DNA from 2 places in the Paenibacillus sp. FSL R7-0340 genome. Region 1 is predicted to be linked to the other one. Evidence: predicted binding sites of a transcription regulator. Region 1 holds the regulator's gene; the other holds the start of a gene.
What was found. The regulator Rex, encoded in region 1, represses fermentation and respiration genes when NADH is low (regulators of the CRP and FNR family bind a similar motif). The targets are predictions, from matches to a motif close to TTGTGAAATATTTCACAA.

Region 1 (8,356 bases):
CCTTTTTTCTCCACTATCTCTTCCACGAACATTTTAGTGTTTTCAAATGTATCGTCCGAAGTTTTCAAACCACGAATAATTTCTACAAGATCAATACGGGATACTGGATAAATAAAGTGCATACCAATAACACGCTCAGGATACTTGGTCGAGCTAGCAAGCTCGGTCAGGCTCAGCGTGGATGTATTACTTGCAAGAATAATATTGCTTGGACACACATGGTCTAGCTCTTGGAACACTGCTTTCTTCTCGTCCAGATTCTCTGTAATAGTCTCAATGACCATATCACAGCTGCCGAGCTCCGCTAAATGGATTACTTTTTGAATACGGGATAAGATCAATTTTTTCTCAGCTTGAGTAATTGCCCACTTTTCCAGTTGTTTGTCCAGACTCGTTTCAATCATATTGTAGGCGTAGTCTAGTTTCTCTGGTGTCTGCTCTACCAGCAGCACATCGATTCCTTTGGACGCGAGCATTTCAGAAATCCCCTGTCCCATGGTGCCGCCGCCGATGACGCCGATTTTTTTAAATTGCATGATTCTTTACTCCACCCTTTCCTGGTCACTCTCATATATTGTATCCTTCTTTGTCGAAAAATACATGTTTATGTCCCAATAGATAATAATATCTTAGCACGGACTAAAAGTAAAAAAAAATAACCAGCATAAAAAATTATGCTGGTAATAAAGCATTTTCACTAAATTGACATCTAAATTGGTCTCCAGACAGAGTTTCTTCCTTCATCAGGATGTCAAGTGAGTTGTCGAACACAGGACGATGCTTTTCCAGCAGCTCCAAAGTTCGGGTATGCAGGTCAGCCATAATCTCGCCATTTTCCCGCATGAGTTCTTCTTTGGTTACCATTTCCATGTTAATAATGCCAAGTGAAGTCAAACCGGAAGTCATCATCGTATGAACGATGTTCAGCGCCTGCTCAAAATCATTACTTGAGCCAGTACTGCGACCGCCATAGTACATTTCTTCCGCCGTAGCCCCTGCGAGCGAGATCATAATTTGCTCCTCCAGGAACTGCTTGGTGTATAAATAATGCTCTTGCTGTGGATTGTGGCGCACATAGCCAAGCGCTTTCCCACGTGGGCTAAGTGCTACCTGGCTTACGCTACCGGGACGAACAATTTCGGCCATAATAGCATGTCCTAGTTCATGAATCGCTACACGTTTTTTCTCTTCCAAGGTCGATTCTCGGTCTGTCTTTTCACCCATCATCACTTTGTCAATCGCCATCGACAGATGCTTCTGCGCAATCATTTTCTGATCCTGTCTCATCGCATAGATTGCCGCTTCATTCATCACGCTCTCCAGCTGTGCGCCGGAAAACCCGTAAGATTCCTCAGCAATTTTGTCCAGATTTGCATCTTCCTGAATCGGTTTGTTTTTGGCATGAATTTTTAGAATATGAAGACGGCCCTTCTTGTCAGGCAGATCCACTTGAATATGACGATCAAAACGCCCTGGACGCGTTAAGGCGCTGTCCAGCATTTCTTTACGGTTTGTTGCCGCAATGATCAAAATCCGCGGTGTATCTGCGGAATAAATACCATCCATTTCTGTCAGCAACTGATTCAAAGTCTGATCATATTCTCGTTGCTGTCCACCCTCACGTTTACCACCAATTACATCGATTTCGTCAATAAAAATAATTGCATTTTCCTTCTTTTCCTTGGCTGCACGAGTACGCGCCTCCCGAAACAACTCACGGACACGACCCGCTCCAACACCAACGTACATTTCAACAAATTCACTACCTGAGGCTGCAACAAATACAGAATTAGTGTAGTGTGCCGCTGCCTTCGCCATCAGCGTTTTTCCTGTTCCCGGAGGACCAGTGAGCAAAACGCCTTTTAATGGACGGATACCAAACTTGGAAATTTCATCATGTCGATTCAAAAAATCCAGGGCCTCGCGCAGTTCCTGCTTAGCGCTTTCTTGCCCACCGATTTCCTCAAAAGTCAGCTTGTCCGGACCATTTTTTTTACGTTTACGCTCTTGCCCAGCACCTACGGCCAAACCGCCACGCGCATGCATAAGCATTAACAAGCCGCTGAGCATCACGCCAGCAACCAGAAGAGGGATAATATTTACCCCAATAAAAACGAGAAATATAATGGTTACCGGCACAATGCCGATTAATATTTCCTTAATCCATCTAGGCATTAGGCCATACCCCCATTTGCTGAGATTGACGTGGCAAAACGATAAACTTGGTCGCTTTACCTTCGCTGAGTCGGATATAGACATTGTTCGAATCCATGTCGGTATCAGCTTTGATACCCGTCTTTTTCTTTTTCATCTGCTCAACTGTAGATGAAATTTGAGTATACTTTTTATTTTCCATCGCTTCGGCCACAGGAAACATAGCCTCAGACCACCATTGATTCAGTGCTGAATTGGAACGATCTGCGATATCCAGCTTAATGGTGCGGCTGCCAATGATGGATTGTCCTTTTTGCTTAACCACATCGACCAATCTGGCCACATCCGCCTGCGGTTTGAGATCTAGTTTCAATACAACCTGATCCTGTTTAATATCTATTTGAGCGCTTGTCACGCCTGGATATTGAGATACCAGTTTTTCCAGAGGACTTTGCATTGTAACCTGACGGTAAATGAACCATCCCCCAAATAGCAGCAAAGCTGCCAAAACTGCCGCCACAACGATAGGAACTGCACGCAATTTCAAACAACATCCTCCTCTCAAAATGTAAAACCCAGAAGAAACGGGACGAATGTCAACAAACAACCAAATTGCATGATCTTATAGTGATCAGCAATTCTTTTTTCTATCATTTTTGTCTATCACTTATAAAATATAGTATATCATAACGTATATCTAATATCGAAGGCAATGTGTGGAGGAGTTGTGATGAGGCAAAATCTTTGGTTATGGTGGAGGCGAGACGCTGCGTGTAGGATTTGATCTTACGATCGCTGTTGCCCGCCACAAAGATGAATTTGACCTAGGAGAGAAGATGGATAGGTAAAGATGCTTCACTGGCTTTCAGCCAGCTTTACGGCATAGCAAAACTAAAAGACGTAAATACGAATTTTGTCGTATTTACGTCTTTTTCTTGAGCTTTTAATCATTTACTAGTCATTCATTCCACATTTGCCAATCCTCACACCAGCTCAGTTATTGGGCAAAGTATATTTCACACCCGTCGCTACCCCATCTGAGAAACGATAAAAGGTGTAGTAATGATGACTTCCATCATCGTAAAACAACTGCCACACATATTCGCCATTGAACACACTCGGCTGAAGCCTTACAATTTTTGCACCTGGAAGCTGCTGCTGAATTATTGCCGTCATTTTTTGCTCATCGACTCCGTTCTTCAGCAACTCGGTGTGAACACCGCTATTATCTGCGGCAGGTATGTTAGGTTTTCCTTCCACTTTTTGAAAAGGAACCCACACCATTATATTTTCATTCTGTGCATTTTTCCCTTGAACCACCCAATATACCTGATCCCACACAGACTTCCATGTTTGAGTCGTGCTAACCAGACCACCTGATTGCTTGGCCTTAATGATAGCGGCATTTTCCTCAGCCACCTGGTCTTGAGTAACATAGGAATAATACCAGAAAATGCTGATCAGGATCAGTATCACGGCCAAAATGGCGACCGCTATCCACTTTTTCTTATTTTTCAAACCCGTGCTTCCTCTCTAAGGGGATGTGACACCTAAATTAGCGCGACAGCAGCCCTTCAAAGGCGGCTTGTGCCTCATGTTTGATACGTTCCTCGTCCATAGTCAGGCATTCGCCGTTTTTCACAACCTGGCGACCGTCTACCCACACATGAGCCACGTCCTTGGCGCTTGCAGAGTATACCGCATGGGAAATAAGATCTGTACGCGGCAAGAAATGTGCCTGATTCAGATCCAACGCGATAAAGTCAGCCTTGTTGCCTGCTGCCAACGCTCCTACTTCTTTTAAACCAATCGACTTTGCACCGTATTCTGTTGCCAGACGCAGCGCTTCACTTGCAGGAACTGCCGTAGGGTCACCGGATACACCCTTGTGAATAAGTGCCGCCAGACGCATTTCCTCGAACATATCCAGGTTATTATTGCTGGCAGGACCATCCGTTCCGAGAGAAACAGTAACCCCTGCACGCAGCAATTCAGGCACTCTTGCCACACCACTTGCCAGCTTCAAGTTGCTACCCGGATTGTGCGAAACCGCTACACCACGTTCAGCCAGTAAAGCTATTTCTTCGTCGTTCAAATGAACGCCATGGGCAACAAGCGAAGGACGGGAGAAAAAGCCAAGCTTATCCAAATGTGCAACTGGACGCAAACCGTAGTCGCGTACGTTTTGCTCCACTTCGGCGATCGTCTCAGACATGTGCGTATGCAGTGGCAAGTCCAGATCATGCGCTGCTTGTACGAATTTTTCAATAAACGCAGGTGGACATGTGTATGGCGCGTGCGGAGACATCATCGTTGTAATACGCCCGTCTGCTTTACCATGCCAGTTACGTGCAAAAGTCACGGCCTCAGCCAGCTTGATTCGCTGTTCTTCTTCCGAGCATAGTCCAATTGCTCCACGCATCAGACTTGCACGAATACCTGACTCTTCAGCTACACGAGCCACCTCATCCATATGATCGTACATGTCCAGGAAGGTCGTTGTTCCACCTTTCAGCATTTCCAGCACAGACAAGGACGTACCCCAGTACACGTCGGTAGATGTAAACTTGGCTTCCATAGGCCACATTTTTTCCTGAAGCCATACTTGAAGTGCCAAGTCATCTCCATGCCCACGCAGCAGAGACATCGCCGCATGACCATGAGTATTAATCAGACCAGGTAAAAACAATAACCCTTTACCATCAATCGCTTCCGTCTCTTCCTCACCCGCAGGCAAAGTCTCGCCAATGTAAGTAATGCGGCTATCCTCCACAATCATAAAACCATGGACTACCCCAGCTTCTGATCCATTTACGGCAAAAGAGCCGTTTTTAATCATCCATTTATTCACTGTCATATTGTGTTTCTTCCTTTCCGTCCTCCAAATAATAAGCGAGGCTAAGCAAATCAGTTGTAAAGTCTGTGGCATGAATCCGAATGTTGGCCGGTGCCTTGAGAGTAGTCGGTGCAAAGTTCAGGATCGCTCCAATTCCGCTCTCAATAAGCCTGTCAGCCACGTGCTGTGCTTCAAAATCAGGTACGGTAATAATCCCGATTCGAATGTTTTTTTCTCTCACAGTGGCTTCCAGTTCATCCATCGGTTGAACGACCAATGTATTGATCTTGGTCCCTACCTTATCTGGAAACGCATCAAATACTGCTACAATCTTCATATTGTCTTTTAAATAAGCGTTATAATTCGAAAGGGCTTGCCCCAGATTACCCGCACCGACCAATACGACATTAATTTGCTGGTCGATTTTCAGGATATGGCGTATTTTCTCAATTAGATAAGAAACATCATAACCGATACCCTTCCGACCAAAATCTCCAAAATAGGCGAGATCTTTACGGATTTGGGCCGGGTTCAAATCTAGCCTCTGTCCCAACTCTTGAGAAGAGACCGTAGCCACCTCCCGTTTGTGAAGTGCATTCAGATAACGTAAATATACGGGTAACCTCCGTACGACAGCCTCTGAAATTTTATCTGATTTCATACTTGCTCCCCCTAATTGTAACGAACATACTTAGTGTCCGTCCGTTATGCCTCTGTCTCCGGGGCGGATTGGAGCCATTCGGCGATGCGGGGCACCATTTGCTCCGATGGCATATGCTCCATTTTTGGTCCCGGTAACGAGTACAAAAAGTGCTTTCCGTAATAGGATTCGATCACACGCGTATCGTAAACGATAACGACCCCGTGGTCGCTCGCTGTACGTACTAACCGACCAAATCCCTGTTTGAAGCGAATGACCGCTTGTGGTACAGACAGCTTCATAAATGGATTCTTCTTCTGCTGCTGAAGCAGCTCGCTTTTTGCCTCCAGCAACGGGTGATTCGGCGGTTGAAACGGCAAGCGAACAATGGCCAGACAAGTCAGAGCCTTTCCTGGAATATCGACGCCTTCCCAGAAGCTGCTGGTTCCCAGCAATACAGAAGCTTTGGCTTCCTGAAAACGGCGGGTTAGCTTGCTGCGACTCCCACTGTCCACACCTTGTCCCAGCACAGTAATTTCGCTGGATGCTAAGGCCTCTTTGAGCGGCTCATACACTTGCCGGAGCATCCGATAGGAAGTAAACAGAACGAGCATTCTCCCCCGCGTCGCCTGAGCAGTCGCTCCTAGAGAGCTAACGAGCATATCTACAAAGTGTGCATCTCCTACACTGCCCTTCACGCTTGGGAAATCCCGTGGAATGACCAGCAACACCTGATCCCTGTAATTAAAGGGTGACGGGAGCTGCGAAGTCATCAGCCGCTCTTGATCTGCGGCCTCCTGCAAGCCGAGCTGATCGATCATGTACTGAAACGACTTATCTACCGATAAGGTAGCAGACGTCAGAATAATGCTTCTTTTTTTGTCAAAAAACATTTCTTTCAACTGGCGGCTCACATCGACGGGCACCGCATAAAATTGCAATGATTTACTACGGAATTGCCCACTCGCTTCGAGCCAGTATACGGTTGTTTCATCATCGAGTCGGATAAAAAAGCGCAAATTTTCTCGGATTCCCGCCAAATCCTTGAGCAGACCCGTGATATCTGTAATAAGGCTATCTGCCGCATAATCGTCATGTTCTTCCTTGACGTCCAGCATCAGCTTGTCGCCCTTGCGCAAAATTTCGCTCATCGTTACATATAGCTGATTTTCCAAAGCACCCGCCTGATCCCACTTTGCAGGCTTGGCCGAAGGTTTGAGACGGGAAGAAAACTGTCCTGTTTCACCCGGTGTCGCATCGCTTCGCTCTGGCAACATGCCAAACAGCTTGTCGCTTAGCAGGTCCCAAGTTTCCTTAACCTCTAACACGAGCGGATACATCTGGTCGATGGTTGAAGCCCAATCCGCCGACTTCTCGTGCCCCGATTTTGCCAACTGTTGACGAAGTGAAGGCAGTTGTCCATTCTTGCTGTCTTTGAACAGTCGCGTCAGTGTATGCACGAGTGTGAAATATTTCATATGCATACCTAGGTGCTTACCAGCTACTTCCTCCAGGTGATGGGCTTCATCAATCACCAGATGTTCATAGCTCGGCAACAACTGGTGACTGGCTTTGACGTCTGTGAACAACTTAGAGTGATTCGTAATAACGACATCCGCTATTCCTGCTTCATGGCGTGCACGATGATAATAACATTTGCGGAACCATGGACAAGAACGACCAAGACAGGACTCTGAATCACTCGCCACCGTTTCCCAGAAATCCCCTCCACGGTTGCTCAGATTCAGTTCTTCATCATCACCGGTTTCTGTTAGCGTCAACCAGACGATCATCTGAGCCGCTGTAATTAAGTCTTCCTTCGGTGTCGCGAAGTCTCTTCTGTTTATTTTATGTTCAAACTTACGCAGACACAAATAATGTCCCCGACCCTTGAAAATAGCAGCCCGGAACGGAAACGGAATCACCTTGGTCAGCATAGGAATGTCGCGCTCGCGTAATTGCTCCTGCAGGTTGATCGTATGTGTACTTACCATAACGCGCTGTCCTTTTTTTACACTGTGATACAGCGATGGGAGCAAATAACCGAGAGACTTTCCTGTTCCTGTACCTGCTTCGATCAGCAGATGCTTGTCTTCACTCAGTGCCTGATTTACACCCTCAATCATCTGTATCTGCGCCTCGCGCTCCTCATATTGGCTCAAGGATGAACGCAAATTGTCCCGCACATCATCCATGTACTCCTCAAAGGAAACACCTGAAAGTGGATTCGGGTCATCTTCTCTACGCGGTGCAGCTAGCTCCGTCCAATCTTCCACTTTTAGCGCAAGCTGACGAAAAAACTGATGTCCCTCCAAATCCTGAATAGGATCAAGCTCTTTCTCTTCACGCACCCCATCAAGAAACCATCCAAGGTCACTGTCTTCCTCTGCAAACAAATCACTAAGCCGCTGTATCGTTATCAGAGGTAATGCTTGAAGCTCACCCAGACACTTTAAAAACACCTCAGCCGTAGCCAACGCGTCGCTGTCTGCTTGGTGAGGGCGATCATGCGCCAGCCCGAACTCAGAAGACACAAAACCTAACTGATACGAAGATAGCGATGGAAACATAATTTTCAGAAAATCCATTGTATCCAAGATTCTTCCGCTAAACGGCAAATATCCGCACCGATCCAGAGCGTTTTGCAAAAAATTAAAATCAAACGCCACATTATGACCGACCAGCACAACATCGTCCAGCATAGGCACGAGCTCCATCATCATTTC
Region 2 (8,356 bases), 900 kb from region 1:
ATAAAGTCTTGCCGAATGAAACGCGTTATCTGCAAAAGGTGACGGTTGACAAGCAAGCAGAGGGAGCAAATGCCAAAACAGCTGAAACAGCGACAGCAGCAACGGCGAAGTCTGCAACGGTAGAGAAAGCTGTAGAGCTGGAGAAGGACGATGGCAAAACATCGGCTAAGCCTGGCAATGCAGGTAAGAACGCTGTAGACCCATCTACGGTGGAATGGAACATATCCCATATTAACGCACCACAAGTGTGGGAAAAAGGAATCGACGGAACCGGAATCGTGGTCGCCAATCTGGATACAGGTGTAGATTATACACATCCGGCCCTTCATCGCAAATGGCGGGGTCTGGACGCGGCAGGCAATGTCGTGAATCCTGAGCTGAGCTGGTACGATCCGCATAGTCATGCAACGCTTCCGGTCGATCAGGAAGACGATTCCCATGGTACACATACGATGGGCACGATGGTCGGCTCTGAGGAAAACGGAACGAACCGAGTTGGCGTTGCACCTGGTGCGAAGTGGATTGCGGTTCGGATTTTTAATCCGGAAACGACGGATGCGATTATACTGGATGGCGGTCAATGGCTGCTTGCGCCAAAAGATGCCCAAGGGAATCTTCATCCCGAGCTTGCTCCAGACGTAGTGAACAACTCGTGGGGAGGCGGACCGGGTCTTGATGAATGGTTCCGGCCTGTGGTTCAGGCATGGCGGGATGCTCAAATCTTCCCCGAATTCTCCGCAGGTAATACCTCTCTTTCCAATCCGGGCGGACCTGCCTCGGTAGCCAATCCGGCGAACTATCCGGAATCCTTCGCTACTGGAGCCACGGATATCAATGATAATCTAGCCAGCTTCTCCTTGTTAGGACCATCACCCTATGGTGAGGTGAAGCCCGAAGTTTCCGCGCCGGGTGTAAATATCCGGTCATCTGTGGCTGGTGGCGGCTATAAAGGCGGGTATAACGGTACTTCCATGGCGGGACCTCATGTTGCGGCCCTTGCAGCTCTGTTGCTGCAAGCGAATCATTCTCTTACCGTAGACCAGCTTGAGGAAATTTTGATGAACACAGCTACACCGCGCACGGACAGCACATATCCTACTTCGCCAAACAATGGCTACGGACATGGTGTCATTAATGCGCTGGATGCAGTCGGTTCGGTCATGCAAGGTCTGGGCTCCGTGTCTGGTAAAGTTGTAACGGGTGGCGACGATCTGGAAGCACCTGTTCTCGAGCATACACCGCCCGCAGCGGCATTCGAGGGTATTGATATACCTCTGACTGCTCATGTAACGGATGATGTCGGCGTGACGGCCGTTGAGGCATTTGCCAAAACAGCAGGTACGTCAAACTATGTATATATTCCGTTGGAACGGACCTCCGGCGACAGCAAAGATGGTACATATCAAGCGTCCATCCCGACTTTTTTGGTGGACAGCGCTGGTCTGGAATACTATATTCGTGTAAATGATTACGGTAATAACGGATTTGAAACTGAAGTATACAAGGTTAAAATCTCCAAAGGCGTAAAACCAGGCTACACACAAGACTTTGAAAAAGACATTGCCGGTATTAATATCGGTGGACAGGGCAGTGTTTGGAAATGGGGAACTCCGACAAGCGGCCCTAAAAGCGCACATTCGGGTACAAAGGTCATCGCGACTAATCTCGAAGGCCAATATCAGGCCAACTCCAACAGTTATTTTATGGCCCCTCCGATTGATCTGACCGAGAGCTCAAAAGGGGCGCTGGTCAGCTTCAAGCATTGGTACGATCTTGAAAACAATTCTGATTTCGGCAAAGTGTACGTAGCAACCACAAACAATCAGAATGCGTTTGAGCAGGTATTATCGTTTACTGGCACCAGCAATGGCTGGAAAACACAATATCTTGATTTGCGGGCATTCGCGGGTCAAAAAGTATACCTCCTGTTCAACTTTACTAGTGACAATACGGTTGTGAAAGATGGCTGGTATATTGACGATCTGTCGATTCAGGAGCCAGACACCGTTGCACCTGCTGCGCCGAGCAATTTGACTGCTGAAGCCGATACTGTGGGCAACGTCACACTGGCCTGGAATGCTTCCTCCGATGAAGATGTGAAGCAGTACAAGGTGTATCGTTCTACCCAATCAGGCAAAAATTATACTTCCATCGGTACAACCTCAGCACTGACACTCACAGATACCATCACGGTCGGTGGAGCGACCTATCATTATGCAGTGGCGGCTGAGGATTATAGTGGCAATGAAGGAATCAAGTCGAATGAGGCTTCTCTGAGAGTAGACGTGCCGGATACGCTGTATAGCGATCATTTTGACGGCAGCTCGGATAATGGCTGGACTCATTCCGGTACCAAGGATGAGTGGGAACGTGGCATTCCGAAGGAAGTAGGACCAGAAAGCGCAGTGTCCAGACCAAATGTGTGGGCAACCGATCTTGATAGCAATTATGAGAACGGAGCTGAATTTTCGCTGGTTTCTCCAAAAATTAATTTGCAGGCTGTACGCAATGCAACACTGACCTTCAATCACTGGTTTGAAATTGAGGCCGGCTATGATTACGGTTATGTGGAAGTGTCCAAAAACAATGGCGACACGTGGAGCGAGCTGGGCAAGTTCTCTCACAATACGAATGGGAAAAAGTGGACTCCGGTTTATTACAATCTGGATAGCTACACCGGCAATGAGATCCAAATTCGCTTCCGTTTGAAATCGGATAACAGTGTGAACAAGAACGGCTGGTACATTGACGATTTCCGTGTGTTGGGTATTCCAGCTGCGACAGTGACCAAGGACATCGTACCTGAGTCGAATATCAAGCTGGAAAAAGCGGAAGAACAGTTCCCGCTGTACAAAATTACAAGCACTGAAAAGAGTGAATTCCAGGAGAAAGTGAAGCCGGCAGAAACAACGGTGGATAGTGGACGTGTCGGGCTCGACAGTCTTCCAGCCAGCGCTACGGTTACGGTATTGGAAACCGGACGTTCGGTGAAAACGGATCCGACCACGGGCAAATACAGCTTCACCCATGTAGCGGGCGACTATACGCTGAAGGCTGAAGCCTATGGTTACGTGCCTCAAACGAAAGCAGTCACGATTGAGAATAACAAAGTCATTAGAGCAAACTTTAGCCTTCAGGCCATACCTCACGGTACGATTCACGGGGTCATTATCGACAAGCAATCCGGTGAACCGATCCAAAAAGCGAAAGTGTTGGTGCTGGAGGATGCACGTATTGCTCCGGTAGAGACGAATGAGGCTGGAGAATTTACGCTGGACGTGCTGGAAGGAACATACACATTGTCTATTTCAGCTGAGAATTATTATAGCGACAGTGTATCTGTTATTGCTCCTCCGAACGGTAGTGTGGAAGCGAATGTCACGTTGAAACCTTTCATCGGGTTCCAGGGAGGCATTGCTTACGATGACGGGACAGGAGAAAATGCCAGAGCCTTTAATGCGGCAGGCAATTCATGGGCAGTCAGAATGACGCCTGAGTCGGAAGTGGCTCAAGTGACAGGAGCATCGCTTTTGTTCTGGAACTCTGCCTTCCCGAATCCGGGAGGAACGGCATTCCAATATGCTGTTTATGACGCCTCTGGTGCGGCAGGAGCGCCTGGACGATTATTGGCTGGTCCATTCGACGGGACTGCCGTGCGGGATGAGTCACAATGGACGACAGTGCAGCTTCCAGAACCGGTGACGGTTCAAGGTGACTTCTACATCGTATATACACAGTCTGCTGTGGGCACACAGTCGCCGGGTCTTGCTACAGATGAGAGTGGCCCGAATGCACTTCGCAGCTGGCAAGGTGTAAGTGGCGCATGGAGCCAATCACCTGAGGAGGAAGGGAATTACATGATCCGGGCTATCGTCAGATATCCGGTGAATGCTCCAACGATTACGACTCCTACGAAGGCTACGTATACGCAGGAAGAGTCGATTACCGTAACAGGAACTTCCCCGGCAGAAGGAGCCGATATTCAGCTCTTTAACGGTAAGGAGCTGGCTGGCACAACGAAAGTGAAGGATCGCCACTTCAGTTTGTCGGTTGATCTTCAACCAGGAGCTAATCCGCTAAGTGTTCAAGCAGCGGTATACGGCAAATTAACGGATCGTTCCGAAACGGTGGTTGTGACACTCGATCAGACTAAACCGGGTCTGATCCTGACTTCACCTGATGAAGGGGCCCGTACAAACGCGGGTGTAGTCAGTGTAGTCGGTACCGTGTATGACGAGTTCCTCACCGAATTGACGATTAATGGTGAGCCCGCTGAATTTGGAAGTGACGGCAGCTTTAACAAGCGGTTGCTTATCAACGAAGGTGAAAATCAAATTACGGTGACGGCCAAGGATCTTGCCGAAAACGAAACAAGTGTTACGCGCTCGGTGTATGTCGATACAGCTCTGCCGAAGCTTGAAAACATCAGCCCTGCTGAGGATGTGCGTATTACTCCAGGGCAGCCGGTACGAGTATCCTTTGACAGTGCATCCGGTTTGGAGGCGTCCTTCCATGTGGAGCTGCCTTTCAACCTGTCCACTTTGGGCCGCAACGATATTCCATTAAATGAAACTTCGTCAGGCCACTATGAAGGTACTTATTTCACTTCATCTTCTCTGAACCTGGAGGGCGGAGTCATCGTGATCCGGGTAAGGGATGCAGCGGGAAATGAAGTGGAGACGGAGGCACCGGGAAGATTGTATGTAACCAATGGTGGAGGACAGAACCCTGATCCGAATCCATCCAATGAGAAGCCGGTAGCCATTATTCAGGCTAATGAATCAGCTAAGAAGAACAAAAATGTACAATTTAACGCCAAAGCTTCCCGTGATGTAGACGGTGAGATCGTTAGTTACAGCTGGAATTTTGGCGATGGCGATACGGCGGTCGGTTCCAAGGTGAAGCATAAATTCACCACAGCTGGAACGTATACCGTAGAGCTAACGGTAACGGATAATGACGGCGCAAGTGGTAAGACTGTGCATACGATCACGATCCGTTAACAGCCAGTAGGAAAGGAAATGCTTCTTTTAGAATAACAATGAAGGCCCACAGCAAGCCACGGTTTATAGAGGCTGCTGTGGGCCATTTTTAAATTGTCGAACCGTTCAAGAAGCGGTACAATGAGTAGAACTCTATAAAGTGAATCGTTTCACAATAGAGGATTTTGCAAAAATCTAATAAGCGATTTTCAATAAACAATATATAGATCGAAATGGTCTAGTTTGTCTATATATTGCACTTTGGAGCGACTGGAATCGAATTTTGCAAAATCCTGAATAATATTTTTTAGCAGGAGAGGATCCTATTGATTCATTTGCAAAAAGAAAGCGGACGTATCCGTCTTGTGCTGGATGCCTATTTTATGGGGGAAGATATCATTGTACTCATTTCAGGCGGTGATCAGCCTCATTTGGGAACGATTACAGCAGGGGCCAGACTCGAGCCGATTCAAACTGTGCAATTGCAAAATCACAAGGAGTTTTATATTACCGAAGAAATTGCAGTTCGCTTGCGAAAAGAGTTTGCAGGCAATTTTGCCATTTGCTGCGGGGCACATTTAGATCATGCAACCAAGGACGAAATCCGAGTGCTGACAGATATGGCTATACAACTGGGGAAAGAGCTCATTGGAGAACTCAAGCAAGCACGCTAGTAGCATACCTTTTTAAGTGAACTCCCGAAAGAGCAGATTGCGATATGGGTACTTACTAAAGGGATACTTAAATAGCAATGCAAAGCCATCATCCTCAATTTGTACGGATTTCAGCGCAGAGGATGGAATCAAACTACGGATCATGACATGAACTGCACGCTGGTCTTGTCTGTTGATCGCTTTGGCTAAGGCAGAAGCAAAACATGGATTGCGTGCCAATTCGCGATACAGTGGAAAAACGGCTTTTGCAATGGCGCGATGAACTCTCGGCTCAAACGTAAACTGCACAGTCCCCGGTGGAATCGTCGTTCCATTCGTATAATAGAGCATCGGTGGCTGAGCTAAAAAGGAAATAAAGTAGCCGATGCCATTCGTGCCTAAGCCTTGTTTGGCGGCAAATGGCGCTACTGAGCAGAGAAGGGATTTCATCCGATCCAAATTGCCTTGAACGACAGCTCGTGACCATTGGACGGCAAAAGCACGTCGGGTTGCAATAGCTTTGTAAAAGGGTAGCATGGCAGCGGATATTTTCCTAAGTGTATTTGCATTTAAACGTTTGTGAGGCGAGCCCTTTCTGCGGGATGTTGCACGATATAGCATAGCTCCGACCTCCTTGGTAGGATGCTCTCATGGAGCGCAATTGATCTGTAACAGGTACAATACTGTATGCCCGGTTACCTCAAAAAGTGCTAATATCGCTAGGTTTCTTCTTTTTAACGTTCTAATTTAAAAATTCGAAATAAGTACTGTCCTGATTTGTAAGATTGTGGTACCCTAGAACTTATATAATTGCTATTTTTCGTATTGGAGTTGAATTTAACAGATGAGTGATTTGTACAAGGAGCCTCGATCTTCCGATCCTTTTCAGGAGACGAACGATTATAACGCCCCATTTAACCCGCCCCCAGTAGTTCCACCTACGAATAGTAAAGCTGTTGCCTCGATGGTGCTCGGGATTTTATCTGTTGTCATTCCCTATATCGGGTTGATTATCGGAATTGTGGGTATTATTTTGTCCAGTCTTTCCTTGAAGGAAATTAACCGTCATGGCGAGCAAGGCAGAGGTATGGCCATTGCTGGATTGGTATGTAGTATTATCGGTACACTGATTTATACACTGATCATCATTTTTATAGTTATTGTTTTTATTGTAGCGGCCTCCAGTGGCGATCCGGATATTTTTTCAGACATTTAATCAATTGAAGAATGCTTGAGTCAGACAAACCATTCACGATTTGACGATTGGATGCTATGATAAAAGGAGTCCAATGAAGGAGAGTGAAGCCATATGGCACGTACTCAAACACAAAAAGCGTTGAGCAAGGCAAAACGCGCTGGAATCTATTGCGCGGCACAAAGCCGCAAAACGAATGACCATTATGGCGAGATTTCACAGCACATACGAAAGAAGCCGACCAAGCAAGAACAATTACAGAAGATCAAGCACAAGAAGCGAATCGTTCAGAGCGACGCTTCTTTTTTTGTCTTTAGAGAGAACAGCAGTGTCCTTTTCGGCTTGGATTTATAAAGTAGCAGAGAAATGATTGTATACAAGCGAATAGCGTTTTTCTGTACCGAAAAAGGACTTGATAATAATTATCATTCTTGTTAGAATATCATAAGAAAGAAGGAACCCGGGCATGGGCTCCTTCATTATAAAACTAGGCTTGAAATCAAAGATTTACTTGGCTTCGAAGGTTTTGCAGTCTGTTTCTTCAGACTTGTGAGTGTCTTCAGGTCTGTTGCTTACGATGTAAATGGAGCTAGCGCTGCATTTATTCTCTTGGGCCCAGTGCGTACATGAATTGACTTCACACAGAACGTCTTTTGCCATGTTGTACACCTCCTTATATGGATGTGGTGGGCTGAGCAAATATAATCACGGTCAGTCAAGGTAGGACTTGTCCAACTGTGTTTACCCTCTTGTTAGGAAGAGGGACTTTGCTATGCCTACTTGTACAATATCAAATGAATTTTAAAATTGCAATGTTTGCTTCATTTTGCAGTTCGAAGCGGACACAAGTGTCTCTTTTAATTAAAAAACAAAAGCTGTCCTCCATGCAGAACGAAATGTTTCTCTGCTGGAGAACAGCTTTTGTTGTTTTTCTGACATAATGACGATATGAAAAGACTTAGCGCACGTTAGGAATATTTACGATGGGATCGATGTCAGCATCATAGTCTACGCCCTCAAACTCAAAGCCGAACAGTTGGAAAAATTCGTGACGATATCCTTCAAGATCTGACAATTCGTAGATATTGTTGGTCGTCAGCGCCTCCCATATCTTCTCAACCTCTGCCTGTACGTCTTCGCGCAGTTCCCAATCATCAATACGAATACGTCCTTCTTCATCTACAGGAGTTTCTGGTGCGTACAGACGCTCAGCAAACAGGCGGTAGCTCTGTTCTACGCACCCTTCATGCAGCCCTTTTTCCTTCATTATCTTATATAAAGCAGAAATATACAGAGGAACGACAGGGATAGCGGAGCTAGATTGGGTAACGAGTCCTTTGGTGACTGCGACGAAGGCGCGTCCGCCTGTAACTTTCAGCTGATCGTTCAGCTGATGTGCTGTCTCCTCCAAATGATCCTTTGCACTTCCGATACTGCCTTCTCTGTAGATGGCTTGCGTAATATCTGAACCAATATACGAAAAGGAAAAGGTTGTTGCAGTATCAGCCAATACACCGCCTTCACGC

Region 2: lpdD (prenylated flavin chaperone LpdD) is a predicted target of Rex. The motif match lies at 5,141-5,158, and genes of this name have one in related genera.

What each region holds. Positions count from the first base shown of each region.
Region 1 is NZ_JBBOBY010000001.1:2,684,333-2,692,688, reverse strand. It holds gene MKX59_RS11940 (3-hydroxyacyl-CoA dehydrogenase family protein) at 1-536, opposite strand, end outside; gene MKX59_RS11935 (AAA family ATPase) at 673-2,175, opposite strand; gene MKX59_RS11930 (hypothetical protein) at 2,168-2,701, opposite strand; gene MKX59_RS11925 (cell wall elongation regulator TseB-like domain-containing protein) at 3,148-3,672, opposite strand; gene MKX59_RS11920 (amidohydrolase) at 3,710-5,011, opposite strand; gene MKX59_RS11915 (redox-sensing transcriptional repressor Rex) at 4,998-5,651, opposite strand; gene dinG (ATP-dependent DNA helicase DinG) at 5,696-8,356, opposite strand, start outside.
Region 2 is NZ_JBBOBY010000001.1:1,782,752-1,791,107, forward strand. It holds gene MKX59_RS07960 (S8 family serine peptidase) at 1-5,003, shown strand, start outside; gene lpdD (prenylated flavin chaperone LpdD) at 5,309-5,656, shown strand; gene MKX59_RS07970 (hypothetical protein) at 5,669-6,256, opposite strand; gene MKX59_RS07975 (DUF4190 domain-containing protein) at 6,480-6,851, shown strand; gene MKX59_RS07980 (hypothetical protein) at 6,945-7,184, shown strand; gene MKX59_RS07985 (DUF1540 domain-containing protein) at 7,338-7,490, opposite strand; gene fabV (enoyl-ACP reductase FabV) at 7,789-8,356, opposite strand, start outside.